3 regions of the Nocardiopsis sp. RV163 genome follow, and region 2 is predicted to be linked to each of the others. Evidence: riboswitches for the same ligand, from Rfam matches in the RefSeq annotation. Region 2 holds a riboswitch; each other region holds the start of a gene.

Region 1 (3,264 bases), on a different contig from region 2:
CAGGGCGTCGGCGATGCGGCGGGCGTTGGACTCCTTGCCCGCACCCGCGTGGTAGGCGACGACGTCGGCCGCGGCGATGAGCCTGGCCGCCTTGAGGGTGACCAGCTCCGGGTCGCCCGGTCCGACGCCGACGCCGTGGAAACGGCCGGTCATTCCTCCTCCTTGGCGAGTGCGTTGAGGGCCGAGCAGGTCATCGCCGAACCCCCACGGCGGCCACGCGCGGTCACGTAGGGGACGTCGACGCCGTGCCGGTCGCGCAGCTCGGTCAGCGCCTGCTTGGACTCGGCGGCGCCGATGAAGCCGACCGGGCAGCCGACGATCGCGGCGGGGCGCGGCGCGCCGTCGATCAGCATCTCCAGGAGGTGGAACAGGGCGGTGGGCGCGTTGCCGACGGCGACCACGGCGCCGTCGAGCAGCGGCTCCCACAGCGACACCGCGGCGGCCGTGCGGGTGGTGCCCCACGCCCGGGCCAGGCCGGGCACCCGTTCGTCGCCCAGGAGGCAGAGCACCTCGTTGTCGCTGGGCAGGCGGCTCGCGGTCACGCCTGAGGCCACCATGCGCGCGTCGCACAGGATCGGCGCACCGGCCCGGAGGGCGGCGCGCGCCGCGGGGACCAGGTCGGGGTGGACGACGAGGTCGTCGGCGAGGTCGACCTGGCCGGTGCCGTGGATCATCCGCACGGCGAGCCGCTCGGCGTTGGCGGGCAGGTGGTCGAGCCGGGCCTCGCGCCGGATGGTGGCGAAGGAGTCGGCGTAGATGGCGGGCCCGTCGTCGACGTACTCGTAGTGCCGGTTCGGTCTTCTGGGGGAGGTCACCGCGCCTCCCCGGGAACGATCCCGTGTCTTCCGGGAACGAGTACGGCGCGCCACGGCGTGACGACGAGTTCGCCGGATCCGGCCTCGACGGCTTCGGCGGCGAGCGCGTCGGCGGCGGTCCGGTCCAGGCCCTCCTCGGGCACGGGGACGTGGCGTCCGATCCCGGGCAGCGGGCCGTGCGGCAGCGGCGGCGCGGGTTCGGGCAGCCCCGGGTCGGGCGGAGCCGGGTCGGTCAGGGGCGAGGGGAGTTCGGCCACGTGCCAGGGGGCGTCGGGGCCGTCCCCGCGCAGCTCCAGGAACCGGTCGGCGAGGCGCACGAGCGCGGCCGGGGCCTCCTCCAGCGGTGTCAGCGGGCCCCAGTGCTCCCCGACCCTGAGCTGGGCGGTGTGGGCGTCGAGGGCGACCGCCCCCAGGTCGCAGGGGCGCTCCAGCAGGTCGCCGCTTCCGTCGTCCAGGGCGAAGAGGAAGCGGCCGGGAAGGGCGGCGCGGCGCGGTTCGGCGCACAGCAGCCCGTCCAGCTCGGCGGCCACGGACCGCAGGTCCGCCCTTCCGACCCCGAGCCCCGTGCGGGGGGAGACCATGACGTTGCGGACCAGTTCGTGGGAGGGCGAGGGCAGCAGGCCTGTGCCCTCCAGGGCCCGGAGCGCCTCGGGGGACAGCCGCTCCCCGTCTCCGGGCAGGGCGCGCAACTGCACGTTGGCCCGGCCGGTGACGTGGATCCGGCCGTCGCCGTACTCCTGGGCCACGGCGGCCAGGGCGCGCAGCGAACGGGCGGGAAGCCTGCCGCCGACGAGCCGGAGCCGCACCAGCAGCCCGTCCTCGGCGGGCCAGGGCCGCAGGGCGCCCGGGCAGCGGTCGCGCCGGGCGCGGACGGTGGGGGATGGGGATGGGGAACCCATCGGGGACATGCGCGTCCTTCTGGTCAGGGACCCGTTCGCGGGGTCCTCGGTCGACCTGGCGGCCCGTCACCGCCAGCGCCAGCAGGTCTTCGGACTCGGGGTCGACCGGTGCGGAGCGCCTTCCCGGAGCGTTGCGCTCCAGTGGCTGTCCCGGGGAACCGAGTCCCCGGGGCGTGCCCGCCCGTCACCCTCACCGCTGCGCGTCAGTCCCGGATTCGCACCGGGTTCCCTGCCCCACGAGGTGGAGTTCTACTGGCCCGACGAGGGTACCGTTCCCCTCCCCGGCCAGGTCCGGGGGCCTTCCCCCAACGGCTGCGTGCCGTTGCCCAGCGCGGCTGTCCGCGCCCGGGGGCGGCCCGGAAGGGGGTTCGCGCTCGGTTTCCGGGTGCGGCGGCGCGTGTTTTCGGTCCGTGTTCGAGCGCTACGTCGGCGGCGGGGGCGGGTGTGGAACGTTCCGAGGGCTTTGCGGGGATTTTAGGGTTTCCTGTTTCGGGCAGTGGAACGGGCGAAGGGCGGTTCGCAGCAGTACGCCGCTCCTCACGGGAACCACCCAAGGAGGAAGAGCATGAGCGCCACCGAGAAGGGCCGCAGCCAGGCCGAGATGGTCAAGGGCAAGGCCAAGGAGACCACCGGCGAGGCCACCGGAAACGACCGCATGAAGAACGAGGGGCGCGCCGAGATGGCCAAGGGGCGCCTGCGCCAGGGCAAGGAGGACATGAAGAAGGGCCGGTAGGTGCCGCCTTCGCGGACGGCCGCGGACGGGCTCCTGCGAGCGGGCGCCTCCCGGCCGGACGGGGAGGGCCGCGAGCCCCCGCCCCGCCGGGGCCGCCGATCCGGCCGCCCTCATGTCCGAGGGGAGCGGAGCACGTGCGGGGCACGTGCTCCGCTCCCCTTTCGCGTGGCCGCCCCGGGCGGGGCTTACGTCGTGGAGCGCTCCTGCTCCGGTTCCAGGCGGCGGATGCCGAAGCCCCGGGTCAGCGGCGCCAGGAAGGCGATCAGGGCGGAGAACAGGAAACCGCCCCAGTTGAACACCGCCCACGGCAGGAACTCGAAGTTGGCCACGCCCAGGGTCGTGGCGAAGAAGACCCCCGACACCGTCCAGGGCATGAGCACCTCGGTGATCGTGACCGAGTCCTCCATGCTGCGCGACAGGTTGACCGGGTGCAGGTTCCTGGCCCGGTAGGCGTCGCCGTAGACGTCCTTGACCAGGAAGTACGTCACCAGGGCGTTAGATGTGCCGTTGATGATGGTGAAGCCGGAGAGCAGGGTGGTGAGGATGAGGCTGCCGGTGGACCGCAGCCTGGCGATGAGCCCCTCCAGCAGTACCCGCAGCACGCCCGACTTCTCCAGCGCCGAGGCGAAGAAGAAGGCGCAGAAGACGAAGAACGCCGAGTTGTACATCGAGTACAGCCCGCCCCGGTTCACCAGTTCGGCCAGGACGTCGGAGACCTCGTCCCCCCGAGGCAGCATGTCGGTGGTGAAGCCGGAGACGACCGCCGCGAACAGGTCGCCCACGCTCGCCCCCTGGACCAGCAGCGCGATCAGCAGCG
Region 2 (3,264 bases):
CCCCGCACACCGCGGCCAGCAGGGTGCGGGGCATGCGCAGGTCCCACACGATGCCCTCGCGCAGCGGCGACAGACCGCTCTCCCCGAACCCCAGCCGCGCGGCGACCGACCTCCACACCTCGGCCGCGGTGATGTCGGCGGGGCCGATGGCCACCGCGACCGAGACCGACACCGCCAGGAGCACCAGTCCACCGCAGGAGAGCAGCGCCAGACGCGCACCGCTCACCGGCCGAGCCCGAGGCCGCGCAGACCCTCGGCGACCTGCTCGATCCCCTCGACCGTGCGGATCGAGGGGTTCATGGCCTGGCCGCTGAGCAGGACGTAGCGCTCCTCGCGCACGGCGGTGAGGTTGCTCGTGGCGGGGTTGGACTCCAGGAACGCGATCTTGGCGTCGGCGGACTCCGCGGTCTGGGAGTCGCGGGTCAGGTCACCGAGGACGATGACGTCGGGGTCGCGGTCGGCGACGGTCTCCCAGTTGATCTGGGGCCACTCGTCGTGGGTGTCGTCGAAGGCGTTCCGCGCGCCGACCGCGCGGGTGATGGCGCCGGGGGCGCCGCAACAGCCCGCGAGGTAGGGCGACTGGGAGTTGGCGAACCAGTACACGAGGGAGACGCCGGAGGCGTCCAGGTCCGAGGTGGCCGCCGCCACCCGCCCCTCCAGCTCCGCGATCAGCTCCTCCCCGCGCTCCTCGACCCCGAACAGCAGGGCCAGGTCGCGGATCTCGCCGTAGACGGCGTCGAGGGTGAGGGGCTCGCTGCGCGAGCCGTCTCCCCCGCTGTCGTTGTCCTTGCCGGCGGCGCAGTCGGTCGGGGAGACGTAGGCGGGCACGCCCAGCTCCTCGAACTGCTCGCGGGTGGCGACGCCGCCCGTGCCGAGCGTGGAGACGAAGGAGGCGGTCACGAAGTCCGGTTCGGCGTCCAGGACCACCTCGAAGGAGGGGGCGTTGTCGGCCAGGCGGGGAATGCCCCCGTTGGCCTCCTCCAGCCCCTCCATGATCGGATCGGTCCAGGTGGCGGTACCGACGAGGCGGTCCGCCAGCCCCAGGGAGAGCAGGATCTCGGTGCTGCCCTGGTTGAGGGAGACGACGCGCTCGGGCGGGGAGGCGACGGTGACCTCGTGCCCGCAGTTGTCGACCGCGGGGGCGGATCCGGTTCCGGCGGCGGACTCCGCCCCCTCGCCACCGCCGTCCGCGGGAGCGCCGCAGGCGGTCAGGGCCAGGGATGAGGCGAGGAGGAGGGGAAGAGGGTACAGGGCGCGGCGGAGCATGGGCATGCCTTGGAAGTCGGGGCTCGAACGCGGAGCCTGGCACGGGACGCCTCCGCGCACTCGACGCGGAGGGGCCAGCAGGTCTTCGGACTCGGGTTCGCCCGGACGGGGTGCCTTCCCAGGTCGGTGCCGCTTCGACGCCGTGGTCTCCGCGGCCTCCGCCCCAGTGGCGTGAGTACCCCGCCCGTCCCCCTCACCGCTGCGCGTCAGTTCCGGATTCGCACCGGATTCCCTGACCACGTACGTGGTACGACTGGCCCGGGCAGACTATCAAGGCCGCCTCGGCCCTCCGCCGCCGGAAGGCGCACAGGGGCCGCACCCGCGCCACCGCTCCGGCGCCCGCCCTGGTCATCGCGGTTCAGGGGGAGGCGTCGGAGTTCTCAGGCCGCGCCCTCGCCCCGGCCGAAGCGGACACGGGTGGCCCGGAGCGCCGGGCTGCGGGCCCGGTCGCACGGTCCCCGGCCCAAGGACACGGCGGTGTGAGCCGCGCGGCGAGGACCGAGCCGTCGCGCGTTCCCGGGGATAGGCTCGTGACCGGCCGCACACGGCCCCGCAGCACCAGCATCCGGCCGAGAGGGGTTTTTCGGAGATGACCGAGACGACGTTCGACCCGCGCGCACTGCTCGCCCGGAGCAGGCTCGGCGTCCTGGCCACCATCAAGGCCGACGGCCGCCCCCAGCTCTCCCCCGTCCAGCCCTTCTACGACGCCGAGACCGACCTGCTGCACGTCTCCATGACCGAGGGCCGGGCCAAGACCGCGAACCTGCGCCGCGACCCGCGCGCCACCCTGCAGGTCACCAGCGCCGACGGCTGGGCGTGGGCCACCGCCGAGGGCGTGGCCACCCTCACCGGACCCGGCACCGACCCGCACGGCCCCGAGGTCGATTCGCTGGTGGACTACTACCGCCTCGCCGCCGGGGAGCACCCCGACTGGGAGGAGTACCGGTCGGCCATGGTCTCCGACCGCAGGGTGCTCATGACCATGCCCGTCGACCACGTGTACGGCGAGAAGATCCGCTGACCGCACGGACGGGGCGGGGCCGCGGCCTCCCGCCGCACCCCCGCCCCGCGTGCGCGGCCCCGGGTTCCGCTTTTCAACCGGGCCTCAGCTCGGAGGGGTCCGTTCGGGCGCCCACAGGGTTCTGGAGGTGCCGGAGGCGGGTTCGCGAGGAACCGGCGAACCCGCCGTAGGCGCCGAAGGCCCCTGTTCTCCGGGCGCCCGAACACGGACCGAAGCGGAGGTCCAAAAAAACACTGCCTAACGCTTCATGCCGTGCTCGATCGCCTCGATGATGCGCGGCCGCATCTCGGCGGCGCTGATGATCGCGTCCACCGAACCCACCTCGACCGCGCGCTGGATGCTGTGCACCCGGTCGAACTCCGCGGCGACCTCGCCGAGCTTCTCCGCCCGCACCGAGGACTGCGTCTCCGCCAACCGCGCGTTGAGCGCGGCCCGCTCGACGCCGCTGGCCGCCGACACCTGCTCCTGGAGCCCCGTCACCCTCGGGTCGCTCGCGGTACGCGTGTTGACCTCACCGGCGAACACCACGGCCGCGGCCGGGGCCCCGCCCAGCACCGAGGCGAACGACCCCTCCAACGCGAGCACCGTCATGTTCGGGTTGAGCGCTTTGGAGAACACCACGAACGCGCCGCCGTGGTACCGCGAGATCACGCAGAACACGATCGGACCGTCGAAGTTGACGATCGCCCGCCCGATCTCGGCCCCGTACTCCAACTGGAGCTTGCGCAGCGACTCCGGCGAGCCGTCGAACCCCGACAGGTTCGCCAGCACCACCAGCGGCCGGTTGCCCGACGCCGCGTTGATCGCCCTCGCCACCTTCTTGGACGAACGCGGGAACAGCGTGCCCGCGGTGTAGGTGTCGGGCCCGTCGGTGGGCGGGAAGCCGTGCCGCGGCACCGACCGCGACTCGATCCCCACCAGGCACACCGGCCAGCCGCCGATGTGCGCGTCCTGCACCGCCGCCGTGTCGGCGTCGG
Region 3 (3,264 bases), on a different contig from region 2:
AGGGCCGCCTCGTCCACCTGGATGTGGCGGATCCCGGCGCGCTCCAGGTCGGCGACCTCGTCGCGCAGAGCCAGGGCCACCTGGCGGGCGGTCTCGCCCAGCGGCTGGTCGGTGCGCACGAACGACCAGGCGAGCATGGTGACCGGACCGGTCAGCATCCCCTTGACCGGCTTGTCGGTGAGCGACTGGGCGTAGGTGGTCCACTCGACCGTCATCGGCGCCGGGCGCGAGACGTCGCCGAACAGGATCGGCGGGCGCACGCACCGCGAACCGTAGGACTGCACCCAGCCGTTCTCGGTGGTGGCGTAGCCCTCCAACTGCTCGGCGAAGTACTGGACCATGTCGTTGCGCTCGGGCTCGCCGTGCACGAGCACGTCCAGGCCGATCTCCTCCTGGAGCGCGACGACGCGGTCGATCTCCTCGCGCAGGACGGCCTTGTAGGCGTCCTCGGCCAGTTCCCCCCTGCGGTGCGCGGCGCGGGCGCGGCGCAGCTCGGCGGTCTGGGGGAAGGAACCGATGGTGGTCGTGGTGAGCGGGGTCTCGGCGGGCCTGCCGCGCTCCCGCGGGCGCTCGTAGGCGTCCGGGCCCAGGGCGTCGAGGCGTGCGCGCACGCGCGCGTCGGTGAACGCGGGGGGACGGACGCCGCCGCGTCCGGTGTACTCGGCCTCGGCCCCCTCGGACAGCACGCGGCCGAGCAGGGCCGTCTCCCGGGCCTTCTGCCGGGCGAAGGCCAGGGCGGCGCGCAGCTCGGGGTCCAGGGAGGTCTCGGAGTCCAGGTCCAGGGGCACGTGCAGCAGGGAGCAGGAGGTGCTCACGGTCAGCTCGTCGGTGAGGGCGAGCAGGGTGCCGAGCGCGGCGACGGCGGCCGGGATGTCGGTGCGCCAGACGTTGCGCCCCTCCACCACGCCCGCGACCAGGCGGGTGGCGCCCAGGCCGGAGATCCGCACCAGGTCGTCCACGCCCTCGTCGTCGGTGACCAGGTCCAGGCCGACCGCCTCGACCGCGGACTCCTTGAGGACCCGCAGCGCCGCGGAGCCGATGGAGCCGAAGTAGGTGGACACCAGCAGGGAGGGCCGGTCGGTGACCGCGCCCAGGCGCTGGTAGGCGAACTCCAGGTGGCCGACGGCGGCGCGGCCCTCATCGGTGGCCAGGATCGGCTCGTCCAACTGGACCTCGGTGGCGCCCGCGGCCCGCAGGTCGCCGAGCAGCTGGGCGTAGGCGTCCAGGAGCTGGTCGAGCAGCCGGACGGGTTCCCAGCCCTCGGGGGCGCCGTCGGCGGGCTTGGCCAGCAGCAGGAAGGTGAGCGGGCCGACCAGGACCGGGCGGGTGTGGAAGCCCGCCTCGGCGGCCTCGCGGAACTCGGCGACGGGCTTGTCGCCCACCAGGCGGGGACGGGTGCCGGGCGAGAGCTCGGGGACCAGGTAGTGGTAGTTCGTGTCGAACCACTTGGTCATCTCCAGCGGAGGGGCGCCCTGCTCGCCGCGGGCGAGCGCGAAGTAGCGGCGCAGCTCCTCCTCGCGGTCCGGCGCCGCGGCGGGCGGGGCGAAGCGGGAGGGGACCAGGTCGAACAGGACCGCGGTGTCCAGCACGTGGTCGTAGTAGGAGAACGTGTTGGAGGGGATGTCGTCGACACCGGCCTCGCGCAGTTGGGCGTAGACGCCCAGGCGCAGGCCGGCGGCGACCTCGTCCAGTTCCCGGGCGGTGGTGCGGCCCCTCCAGTGGGACTCGCAGGCGCGCTTGAGCTCGCGGTCGGGGCCGATGCGCGGGTAGCCGTGCACCGTCGAGCGCACGGAGGGGCGTGGTCCGCCCGGGGCCGCGGAAGGCGCGGGGGTCGTGGTCATCAGCTTCTCTCCCTCGTCGAAAGCCGGGTACCGGCCTCGGGGAGGAGAAGAGGGGCGTGCACGCCGACGGACGCGCCGCGGGCGCGCACCGGACCTGCCACCGCCTCCGGCCCTCCCTCGGGGCGCGGGACCACCGGCGCCGCGGGCGCGTCGCCGGGTGGAGGCAGGTCTTCGGACTCGGGGGCGCGGGCGGTGCGGACACCGCTCCTCCTACTGGCCGCCGCTTCCCGGTTTCCGGTCTCGGCGACCGGCACTACCAGTGCCCATGGCGACGTTCGTTCCCCCATACCGCTGCGGGGCAGTCCCGGACTCGCACCGGGTTCCCTCTTGCGACATGGTTCCGCCCCGTTCGTTCCGGGGCGGACCCGGGACGCGGGGGTGGATCATGTACCTTCCACGGCTGCAAGTATAGGGAGGCCCCCTTCGCCCCTGTACCCGGCGTGCGGCCCCATGCGCCCGGCCAGGACGGTGAGAACCCCCGTCCTCAGGTCGGCGTCACACACGAAGTCAAGCGTTGCGCGGGTGAGCCCTCTCTGCTCCCCGCGGACGTTCGTCTGAGCGATGAACGTGGAGATTCCCTCGTGAATAAGCAGTCCCGCCTGGCCATGGCACCGGACCACCCCCTGATCACGGTCGTGGTAGCCCTGGCGTTCCTGGCGGGCATGGTGTTGTTGGCCACCAGCTCCTCCGGGGAGCCCGAGCCCGGGCCGCGGACGCGGGCAGCGCCGCTCTCCGAGAGCGAGCCGCCGCCCCCGGCCTCAGGCGAGCCCGACGGGCTCACCGAGGTGGACCCGGCCGCCGTGTCGGGCGTGGAGGAGGCCGGACTTCCCTACGACGGGGAGATCTCCGTCTCGGTGACCTACCCGGTGATACCCAACGCCGAGCCGCTGGCCGACTTCCTCGAGCGTGAGCTGACCGACGAGGTGCGCGCCTTCGAGGCGGCCAACCCCGGCGCGGTCTCCTTCGAGGCGGGATGGAACCTGACCGCGGCGCGCGACGGCCTGCTGGGGGTCCGCGTGACCCGCGTGGAGACCGACTCCGAGGGGTCCCGGGAGGGTTACACCACCTACTGGTACGACACAGAGACCGCGGCGCACCACCCCTCGGCGGCGCTGGTCGGCGGCCAGGAGCAGTTGGAGGAGCTCAACGGCCTGGTGCGCGGCGCCGTCGGGAGCGGGGAGGGCGGGGAGGGCCCGGCGGACCCCGACGTCATCCACCCGATCGGCTCCCTGTACGACTCGGTGGGCTTCAACCCCGACGGGGACCTGGTCGTGGAGTTCGACGCCGGGCAGGTCGCCCCGGCGCAGGAGGGCCGAACGCGCGCGGTGGTCCCCGCCGGTGAGGTCGAAGGGCTGCTGTCCGAACTGGGCCTGCGCGTGCGCGACGCCGCGACCGTGGGCGTGGACGACTTCTCCATCGCCGC

What was found. A riboswitch is a leader RNA that binds a small molecule or an ion and turns the genes downstream of it on or off. The one in region 2 is predicted to bind cobalamin.
Region 1: another riboswitch for cobalamin. It lies ahead of ABD54_RS19920 (nitrite reductase); the one in region 2 lies ahead of ABD54_RS18865 (ABC transporter substrate-binding protein).
Region 3: another riboswitch for cobalamin. It lies ahead of metE (5-methyltetrahydropteroyltriglutamate--homocysteine S-methyltransferase); the one in region 2 lies ahead of ABD54_RS18865 (ABC transporter substrate-binding protein).

What each region holds. Positions count from the first base shown of each region.
Region 1 is NZ_LEKI01000128.1:5,032-8,295, forward strand. It holds gene ABD54_RS19910 (precorrin-2 C(20)-methyltransferase) at 1-153, opposite strand, end outside; gene ABD54_RS19915 (precorrin-8X methylmutase) at 150-815, opposite strand; gene ABD54_RS19920 (nitrite reductase) at 812-1,723, opposite strand; cobalamin riboswitch at 1,798-1,945, opposite strand; gene ABD54_RS27455 (CsbD family protein) at 2,280-2,447, shown strand; gene nhaC (Na+/H+ antiporter NhaC) at 2,633-3,264, opposite strand, start outside.
Region 2 is NZ_LEKI01000116.1:6,679-9,942, reverse strand. It holds gene ABD54_RS18870 (iron ABC transporter permease) at 1-226, opposite strand, end outside; gene ABD54_RS18865 (ABC transporter substrate-binding protein) at 223-1,266, opposite strand; cobalamin riboswitch at 1,325-1,539, opposite strand; gene ABD54_RS18860 (PPOX class F420-dependent oxidoreductase) at 1,856-2,287, shown strand; gene ABD54_RS18855 (carboxyl transferase domain-containing protein) at 2,525-3,264, opposite strand, start outside.
Region 3 is NZ_LEKI01000016.1:1,296-4,559, forward strand. It holds gene metE (5-methyltetrahydropteroyltriglutamate--homocysteine S-methyltransferase) at 1-1,841, opposite strand, end outside; cobalamin riboswitch at 2,007-2,170, opposite strand; gene ABD54_RS05070 (polysaccharide deacetylase family protein) at 2,447-3,264, shown strand, end outside.